3 regions of the Streptomyces luomodiensis genome follow, and region 3 is predicted to be linked to each of the others. Evidence: predicted binding sites of a transcription regulator. Region 3 holds the regulator's gene; each other region holds the start of a gene.
What was found. The regulator HrcA, encoded in region 3, represses chaperone genes, less so after heat shock. The targets are predictions, from matches to a motif close to TTNGCACTCNGNNNNNCNGAGTGCNAA.

Region 1 (3,274 bases), 2.4 Mb from region 3:
GGCTTCTCGACCACCAGGGTCTCGGTGGTGAGCAGCAGCGAGGCGATCGACGCCGCGTTCTCCAGCGCGGAGCGGGTGACCTTGACCGGGTCGATGACGCCGGCCTTCACCAGGTCGCCGTACTCCTCGGTGGCCGCGTTGTAGCCGTGGCCCTTCTCGAGCTCGGCGACCTTCGAGGTGATGACGTAGCCCTCGAGACCGGCGTTCTCGGCGATCCAGCGCAGCGGCTCGACCGCGGCGCGGCGGACCACCGCGACACCGGTGGCCTCGTCGCCGGCCAGGTCCAGGCTGTTCTCCAGCACCTTCGCGGCGTGGACCAGCGCGGAGCCACCACCGGAGACGATGCCCTCCTCGACCGCGGCGCGGGTCGCCGAGATGGCGTCCTCCAGGCGGTGCTTCTTCTCCTTGAGCTCGACCTCGGTGGCCGCGCCCACGCGGATCACGCACACGCCGCCGGCCAGCTTCGCGAGCCGCTCCTGGAGCTTCTCGCGGTCCCAGTCGGAGTCCGTGGTCTCGATCTCGGCCTTGATCTGGGCGACGCGGCCGCTGACCTCGTCCGCCTTGCCGCCACCGTCGACGATCGTGGTGTCGTCCTTGGTGACGGTCACGCGGCGGGCGGTGCCCAGCACGTCCAGGCCGACCTGGTCGAGCTTGAGGCCGACCTCCTCGGCGACGACGGTGCCGCCCGTAAGGGTGGCGATGTCGCCGAGCATGGCCTTACGGCGGTCACCGAAGCCCGGGGCCTTCACCGCGACCGCGTTGAAGGTGCCGCGGATCTTGTTGACGACGAGGGTGGACAGGGCCTCGCCCTCCACGTCCTCGGCGATGATCAGCAGCGGCTTGCTGGCGTTGGCCTGGATGACCTTCTCCAGCAGCGGCAGCAGGTCCTGGATGGAGGAGATCTTGCCCTGGGTGATCAGGATGTACGGGTCCTCGAGGACGGCCTCCATCCGCTCCTGGTCGGTGACCATGTACGGCGAGAGGTAGCCCTTGTCGAAGGCCATGCCCTCGGTGAAGTCGAGCTCCAGGCCGAAGGTGTTGGACTCCTCGACGGTGATGACGCCGTCCTTGCCGACCTTGTCCATCGCCTCGGCGATCAGCTCGCCGACCTGCTTGTCCTGGGCGGACAGCGCGGCCACGGCGGCGATGTCGGACTTGGAGTCGATCGGGCGGGCGGTGGCCAGGAGGTCGTCCGAGACGGCCTTGACGGCCGCGTCGATGCCCTTCTTGAGGGCGGCCGGGGAGGCGCCCGCGGCCACGTTCTTCAGCCCCTCGCGGACCAGCGCCTGGGCCAGCACGGTCGCGGTGGTGGTGCCGTCACCCGCGATGTCGTTGGTCTTGGTCGCCACCTCCTTGACGAGCTGGGCGCCCAGGTTCTCGTACGGGTCCTCGACCTCGACCTCGCGGGCGATCGTGACACCGTCGTTGGTGATGGTCGGAGCACCGAACTTCTTGTCGATGACGACATTGCGGCCGCGGGGGCCGATCGTCACCTTGACGGTGTCCGCAAGCTTGTTGACGCCGCGCTCGAGGGCGCGACGGGCGTCCTCGTCGAACTTCAGGATCTTCGCCATGAGTTGCGTATGTCCTCTCAAACGAACCGCGCCCCGACCCCGGTTTCAGATGACACGGGCACCGGGGCACGGCTCATAGGCAAAACTTCGGTGATTACTTCTCGACGATCGCGAGGACGTCGCGAGCCGAGAGGACGAGGTACTCCTCGCCGCTGTACTTCACCTCGGTGCCGCCGTACTTGCTGTAGAGCACGACGTCACCGACGGAGACGTCGAGCGGAAGACGCTTGCCGTCCTCGAAGCGGCCCGGACCCACGGCCAGGACGACGCCCTCCTGGGGCTTCTCCTTGGCGGTGTCCGGAATGACCAGGCCAGAGGCCGTGGTCTGCTCGGCGTCGAGCGGCTGGACCACGATGCGGTCCTCGAGCGGCTTGATGGCAACCTTGGAGCTGGTGGTCGTCACGATCCGACCTCCCCCTTCGGAGATCTCACGGGGTCAACTGTCTGAGGTGGCGACCAGGTGGATCCGTCGTCGCGGGTGCCGGACCTGCCCGTCGCTGTATCCCTGGCACTCGTTGGTCCCGAGTGCCAGCGTCGACATTATGACGCGGTTAGCACTCAGTCAACTAGAGTGCCAAGCAACGTGGTGGCGCCCCCCGATCGGCGCCTCTCACCCGCCGCACCGCCGCCCCTCCTCCCGGGGGCGCGGGGCCCTCAGATGTAGTCCTCCAGCCGGGCCACCGTGAACCCCTGCGCCTGGATCTCCCGCAGCATCGAAGTGATCATGTCGGTCATCGTCCTGCCTTCCAGCAGGTCCGGGCCGCGGAAGTGGGCGAGGATGATGTCCCCGGGCCGGAGCCCGTCGCCCGAGCGGTACACCAGACCCCCGGGCTCCATCTCGGCGCGCCACAGCACCAGCTTTCCCAGTCCGCACTCCGCCGCCGCCTCCAGCGTGACCCTGTCGTACTCCCCGTAGGGCGGACGGAAGAGACGGGGCTCCAGGCCGAGGCGGTCGTGGAGGACCTGCTGCTGGCCGCAGATCTCGTGGAGCTGGGTCGCGTAGTCCTTACCGGCGAGGTTGGGGTGGGTGAGCGTGTGGTTGCCGATCCGGTTGCCGAGCTCGCGCAGCCGGCGGAAGTAGTCGTAGTGGTCGCCGATCACCTCGTTCTCCAGGAACTGTGTGAACGGCAGACCCAGGTCCCGGGCCTGGTCGACGAAGGCCGGGTCCTTCTCGATCCCGTCGTCCAGGGTCAGGAAAACCACCCGATCGGTGGTGTCGACCCGCCGGATGACCGTCGCGAGTCCGGGCGCCGGCGGCCACACCGCCGCGAGCGGCGGCTTGACCGCGGGCCGGGGCGGCGGGGCCAGCGGCCGGTCGAGCCCCCAGCGGCGGTACGCGTCCGGGAACGCTCCCGGCACCGAGTCCGTCCCCGACGGACCCGGGGACGGCGGCTCCCCGGAGTTCCCGGACACCGCGTGCGGGGTGGCGGAGGCCGGCCGCGCGGGCTCGGTCGCCTCCCCCGTCCTGGTGTGCGGCCCGGGAGAGCCGAGCCCCCCGCAGCCGGTGAGCACGACCGCCGCGGCAGCGAGAACCAGACACCTCGAAAGACCAGCTTTGATCATCATCACAAAAGCGATCATCTGCTCCCCCGCGCGGACCCGCGCGCCCTGCGCGGGCGAATGCGCTCGTGGGAGCGGGGAGAATGGGCCATGTGGACGTTGACGCCTTCGACTCACTGCTCGGCGACGAGGGGCAGGCG
Region 2 (3,274 bases), 2.6 Mb from region 3:
CGGTGGCGGCCGTAAGGGTCTCCTCGCGCAGCGGCCTGCCCACGCTGCTGATCTACCTCGGGATGGGCGTCGCCATCGGCACGGACGGCATCGGCGTCACCTTCAACGACGCCGCGCTAACGCAGAACATCGGCTATGCCGCGCTCGTCGTCATCCTGGCCGAAGGCGGTCTGGGCACGAAGTGGAGCGAGATCAAACCCGCACTGCCGACGGCCGCCGTACTGTCCACCGCGGGCGTCGCGGTGAGCGTAGGGGTCACCGCGGCCGCGGCGCACTATGTGGTGGGACTGGGCTGGCAGCAGGCACTGATCATCGGTGCGGTGGTGTCGTCCACGGACGCGGCCGCGGTCTTCTCGGTGCTGCGCACAGTGCCGCTGCCCAAACGGCTCACGGGCGTCCTGGAGGCCGAGTCCGGCTTCAACGACGCCCCCGTGGTGATCCTGGTCGTCGCCTTCTCCAGCCAGGGCCCCATGGAGTCCTGGTACGCCCTGGTCGGCACGATCGCCCTGGAGCTGGCGATCGGCGCGGCGGCCGGCCTGGCGATCGGGTGGCTGGGGGCCTACGGTCTGCGGCACGTGGCACTGCCCGCCTCGGGCCTGTACCCGATCGCGGTGGTCGCCATCGCGGTGACCGCCTACGCGGGTGGTGCCCTGGCGCACGGGTCCGGCTTCCTCTCGGTCTACCTCGCCACGCTGCTGATGGGCAACGCACGGCTGCCGCACTGGCCGGCGACGCGCGGCTTCGCCGAGGGGCTGGGCTGGATCGCCCAGATCGGAATGTTCATCCTGCTCGGGCTGCTGGTCACCCCGCATGAGCTGGGCGATGACATCTGGCCCGCCCTCGCCGTCGGGCTGGTGCTGACCGTGGTGGCCCGGCCGGTATCGGTGCTGGTCAGCACGGCGCCGTTCCGGATGCCCTGGCGGGAGAAGGCGCTGCTGTCCTGGGCCGGGCTGCGCGGTGCGGTGCCGATCGTGCTGGCGACCATCCCGATGGTCAACGACGTGCCCGGCAGCCGCCGGATCTTCAACATCGTCTTCGTGCTGGTGATCGTCTACACCCTGGTCCAGGGGCCGACGCTGCCCTGGCTCGCCCCCCGGCTGCGGCTTGAGGAGGCCGAGCCCGCCGACCTGGGCATCGAGTCGGCGCCGCTGGAACGGCTGCGCGGGCATCTGCTGTCGGTGTCGATCCCCCAGGCGTCCAAGATGCACGGGGTCGAGATCGGCGAGCTGCGGCTGCCCCCCGGATCCGCCGTCACCCTGGTCGTCCGGGACGGGGCCAGCTTCGTGCCGCTGCCCTCGACCGTGCTGCGGCGCGGTGACGAACTGCTGGTGGTGGCCACGGACCCGGTGCGCGACGCGGCGGAACGGCGACTACGGGCGGTGGCCCGGGGCGGCAAGCTGGCGGGCTGGCTGGGCATGGGAGCGGGGTGACGAGCACCGGGGACGGCAGCCGGAGCCGCGCCGGACGGAGGTGGGCTCGATCACCGTGGGCCCCGCCGCAGTGGACTGACGCGCGGGAATACTGCACTATGGACCGTCGTTAGCACTCATTGAGTGAGAGTGCCAGGAGGAAGAACGTGCCGACCTACCAGTACCAGTGCACCGAGTGCGGCGAGGGCCTCGAGGCGGTGCAGAAGTTCACCGACGACGCGCTCACCGAGTGCCCGAACTGCAAGGGACGCCTGAAGAAGGTGTTCTCGGCGGTCGGCATCGTGTTCAAGGGCTCCGGCTTCTACCGGAACGACAGCCGCTCCTCCTCCAGCAGCACGAGCGGCGGTTCGAGCAAGCCGGCGGCGAAGAGCGACAGCTCCAGTTCGTCGTCCTCTTCGTCCTCGTCCTCCTCGGATTCCTCATCCTCGTCCTCCTCCTCGACGCCTTCGTCTTCGTCCTCGTCGTCTTCGGCGTCCTCGACGTCCTCGACGTCCTCGACGTCGAGCTCGGCCGCCTGATCCGGCCACCCGCTCTTGGGCTTCACCGACGCCCCGCCGCCCCCTCCGGGAGGCGGCGGGGTGTCGTTCGCGCTCATGCGGCTGGCTAGGGTGACCACATGGTCGAGACCAGCAGGCAAGCAGACATAGGGGTCATCGGGGGTTCGGGGTTCTATACGTTCCTCGACGATGTGACTGAGATCACCGTGGAGACCCCCTATGGGGCGCCGAGCGATTCGCTCGTCCTCGGCGACATCGAGGGACGGCGGGTCGCCTTCCTCCCGCGGCACGGCCGCAAGCACCACCTGCCGCCGCACCGCATCAACTACCGCGCCAACCTCTGGGCCTTGCGCTCGCTCGGGGTGCGGCAGGTCCTCGGCCCCTGCGCGGTGGGCGGGCTGCGGCCGGAGTACGGGCCGGGGACACTGCTCGTCCCGGACCAGCTGGTGGACCGTACGAAGGGGCGCACGCAGACGTTCTTCGACGGTGAGCCGCTGCCGGACGGACGGGTGCCGAACGTGGTGCACACCACCTTCGCCGACCCGTACTGCCCGGTGGGACGGAAGGCGGCCGTGGACGCGGCACGCGGACGCGGCTGGGAGCCGGTGGACGGCGGGACCATGTGCGTGGTCGAGGGACCGCGCTTCTCCACCCGGGCCGAATCGCGCTGGCATGCGGCACAGGGCTGGTCGGTGGTCGGCATGACGGGCCACCCGGAAGCGGTGCTCGCTCGTGAACTGGGGCTCTGCTACACCTCGTTGACGCTCGTCACCGATCTGGACGCGGGCGTGGAGACCGGCGAGGGCGTCACCCACACCGAGGTGCTGAAGGTCTTCGGGGAGAATGTGGGCCGACTGCGTGAGGTGCTCTTCGACGCGGTGGGCAGGCTGCCGGAGAACTCCGCGCGGGACTGCCTGTGCACGCATGCCCATGACGGCTGGGACCTGGGGATAGAGCTTCCGTAGGGGACAGCCGCGTCCGGGGCGGCGGCTCGGTACGGGCGGCTGGTGCCTGCGGGCACGACTCGCGGTGGGGTCGGTGCCGGACGGGCCGGTGCCGGACGGGGCCGGTGCCGGACGAGGTGGGTGCCGGATGGGGCCGGTGTCAGTCGGGGCGGGTGTCGCTTGAGGCGAGCGCCACGGGCGGGTGTCCCTCGCTCGGGTGACCGGGTTGTCCACAGCCCGGCGGCCGTCCACAGGCCCGAGCGGGGTCGGGCGGAGACGGGCATGGTGAGGGAGCCAGAAGCACCCGGTCCCTCACGGCAGGCGGTGATGTGCCATGTCCCATCCGTCCCCCACTCTCGCGTTACCCCGCTCCGCTCCCCCGGCCCGTGCGGTGCCACGCTTC
Region 3 (3,274 bases):
TGGTCACCTCGACGTGCACGATCAGATCGCCCCGGCCGCCGCCCCGCAGATGGGTGACGCCGCGCTGGTGCAGCGGGATCGACTGGCCGGACTGGGTGCCGGGCCGGATGTCGACCTCCTCCAGGCCGTCCAGCGTCTCCAGCGGCACCTTGGTGCCCAGCGCCGCCGCCGTCATCGGGATGGTCACCGTGCAGTGCATGTCATCGCCGCGCCGCTGGAAGACCGGGTGCGGGACCTCGTGGATCTCCACGTACAGGTCGCCCGCCGGGCCGCCGCCCGGCCCGACCTCGCCCTCGCCGGCCAGCTGGATCCTGGTGCCGTTGTCCACACCGGCGGGGATCTTCACGGTCAGGGTGCGCCGCGAGCGGACCCGGCCGTCGCCCGCGCACTCCGGGCACGGGGTCGGCACCACGGTGCCGAAGCCCTGGCACTGGGGGCACGGCCGCGAGGTCATGACCTGGCCCAGGAAGGACCGCGTCACCTGGGAGACCTCACCGCGGCCACGGCACATGTCACAGGTCTGCGCCGAGGTGCCCGGCGCCGCGCCCTCGCCGCTGCACGTCGTGCAGACGACCGCGGTGTCGACCTGGATGTCCTTGGTGGTCCCGAACGCGGCCTCGTTGAGCTCCACCTCGAGCCGGATCATCGCGTCCTGACCGCGCCGGGTCCTGGACCGCGGACCGCGCTGCGAGGCGGTGCCGAAGAACGCGTCCATGATGTCGGAGAAGTTGCCGAAGCCCCCGCCGAAGCCGCCGGCGCCGCCGCCGCCCGCCCCGGACATCGGGTCCCCGCCCAGGTCGTAGACCTGCTTCTTCTGCGGATCCGACAGGACCTCGTAAGCGGCGTTGATCTCCTTGAACCGCTCCTGGGTCTTCGGATCCGGATTCACGTCCGGATGCAGCTCGCGTGCGAGCCGACGGAATGCCTTCTTGATCTGGTCCTGCGAGGCATCACGCGGCACGCCCAGGACTGCGTAGTAGTCAGTCGCCACTTACGACTCCGCCAGGATCTGTCCGACGTAACGTGCCACTGCGCGTACCGCTCCCATCGTTCCGGGGTAGTCCATGCGGGTCGGTCCGACCACGCCGAGTTTGGCGACCGCCTCGTCGCCGGAACCGTAGCCGACCGCGACGACCGAGGTGGCGTTGAGCCCCTCGTGAGCATTCTCATGCCCGATGCGCACGGTCATACCCGAGTCCTTCGCCTCGCCCAGCAGCTTGAGGAGGACGACCTGCTCCTCAAGTGCCTCCAGAACGGGCCGGATCGTCAGGGGGAAATCATGCACGAAACGCGTGAGGTTCGCGGTGCCGCCGATCATCAGCCGCTCCTCGGTCTCCTCCACCAGCGTCTCGAGCAAGGTCGACAGTACGATCGACACGGTCCCCCGGTCCTCCTGTTCGAAGGACTCCGGAAGATCCTGCACCAATTGCGGCACATCCGCGAAACGCCGCCCGACGACCCGGCTGTTGAGCCGGGCCCGCAGATCGGCCAGCGAATCCTCGGTGACCGGGGCCGGGCAGTCCACCATGCGCTGCTCCACCCGCCCGGTGTCCGTGATCAGCACCAGCATCACCCGGGCCGTGGCCAGCGGCAGCAGCTCCACATGGCGCACCGTGGACCGGGTCAGCGACGGATACTGCACCACCGCCACCTGCCGGGTCAGCTGCGCCAGCAGCCGGACCGTGCGGCCCACCACGTCGTCGAGGTCGACCGCACCGTCCAGGAAGTTCTGAATGGCCCGCCGCTCCGGGCTGGACAGCGGCTTGACTCCGGCCAGCTTGTCCACGAAGAGGCGATAGCCCTTGTCCGTGGGGATCCGGCCGGCGCTCGTATGCGGCTGGGCGATGAAGCCCTCGTCCTCCAGAGCGGCCATGTCGTTACGCACCGTGGCCGGGGAGACCCCCAGCCGGTGCCGCTCGGTGAGCGCCTTGGAGCCGACCGGCTCCTCCGTCCCCACATAATCCTGGACGATGGCACGCAGCACCTCGAGTCTGCGTTCGCTGAGCACCCCGCGCACCTCCAGTCCAGCGGTCTCATCAGGTCGTCCGTCTGGCACTCACGAGGCACGAGTGCCAGAACCCCTCCGCCAGTGTACGGCGGGGTGCGGTGGCATGGGCAAGAGCCGACGCTGGCAGCAACTCTCCCCACCCCCGCTGAGCTAGCGTCGCGGTATGGAGACGTGTTGGGAAGAGGCAGGCTGGGAGCGGCTCGCGCCGGATGTGGCCCGCCGCCGGATGCCGGAGTGGGACGAGACGGTCGGCGTGGTCGTCGGCCGGACCGACATCCTCGTCGTGGACACCGGCGCGACCCTGCGCGCCGGGGCCGAGCTGCGCACCCGGATCACCCGGCTGACCGGCCGCCGCCCCACCCGGATCGCGTTCACCCATCCGCATTTCGACCACGTCCTGGGCTCGGCCGCCTTCGCGGGCTGCGAGGTGTACGGGGCCACGGGCGTGGACGAGCTGCTGTGCCGGGAGCGGGAGACGCTGCGCGAGGACGCGATCCGCCACGGGGTGGAGCGGGGCGCGGCCACCGAGGCGGTGGACCATCTCGTCGGCCCGCACCATCTGGTCTCCGGGGAGCTCACCCTCGACCTGGGCGACCGGCCGGTGCTGTTGGCCAATGTGGGACCCGGCCACACCGCCCACGACCTGGCCGTTCTGGTGCCCGGCCAGCCCGAGGTGGTCTTCTGCGGCGATCTGGTGGAGGAGTCCGGCCCACCCCAGGCGGGGCCCGACGCGATCCCCGGCCACTGGCCCGCCGCGCTGGACCGGCTGCTCGCCCTCGGCGGCGAGGACGCGCTGTACGTCCCGGGACACGGCTCCGTCGTGGACGCCGCCTTCGTCCGCACCCAACGCGACGAACTGGCCGCCCGCTTCGGCGTGTCCGCCTAGGGCGTGTTTCGAAAGTCCCGCCTGCCCCGCGACGCCTGGCACGCGCGCTCGCCGCGTTGTCGGGATCGTCCGAGTAGGCCCACTACGAGGACGACCCTCCGCCTTGCGATCACACGCACCAGACGCCGCGGGGCCCGCCCTCCGGGCGGACGGCGCTACTTTCGAAACACGCCCTAGGCGGCTTCTAGTTGTTCGCCTAGTCGTGCGCCTGGCCGTTCGCGTGGTCGTGCGGCCATGGGGGCGGGTGGTCGTCGCACGCTATCGTCAGCCGGATGCGACAGTACGACCCGGACCTGACCCCGCCCTGGAAGCGGCAGCGGCCCGCCCCGGAGGTCCCCGCCGAACCGGACCTCGTCGTGGAGGAGGTCACCACCGGATTC

Region 1: a site for HrcA is predicted at 2,126-2,152, ahead of groES (co-chaperone GroES). Genes of this name have one in related genera too.
Region 2: a site for HrcA is predicted at 1,540-1,566, ahead of PS467_RS25320 (FmdB family zinc ribbon protein). Genes of this name have one in related genera too.

What each region holds. Positions count from the first base shown of each region.
Region 1 is NZ_CP117522.1:5,809,388-5,812,661, reverse strand. It holds gene groL (chaperonin GroEL) at 1-1,574, opposite strand, end outside; gene groES (co-chaperone GroES) at 1,669-1,977, opposite strand; gene PS467_RS24355 (polysaccharide deacetylase family protein) at 2,229-3,155, opposite strand; gene PS467_RS24350 (class I SAM-dependent methyltransferase) at 3,218-3,274, shown strand, end outside.
Region 2 is NZ_CP117522.1:6,029,906-6,033,179, reverse strand. It holds gene PS467_RS25325 (potassium/proton antiporter) at 1-1,430, shown strand, start outside; gene PS467_RS25320 (FmdB family zinc ribbon protein) at 1,577-1,948, shown strand; gene PS467_RS25315 (S-methyl-5'-thioadenosine phosphorylase) at 2,047-2,892, shown strand.
Region 3 is NZ_CP117522.1:3,414,180-3,417,453, forward strand. It holds gene dnaJ (molecular chaperone DnaJ) at 1-991, opposite strand, end outside; gene hrcA (heat-inducible transcriptional repressor HrcA) at 992-2,008, opposite strand; gene PS467_RS14820 (MBL fold metallo-hydrolase) at 2,172-2,894, shown strand; gene PS467_RS14825 (DUF3097 domain-containing protein) at 3,167-3,274, shown strand, end outside.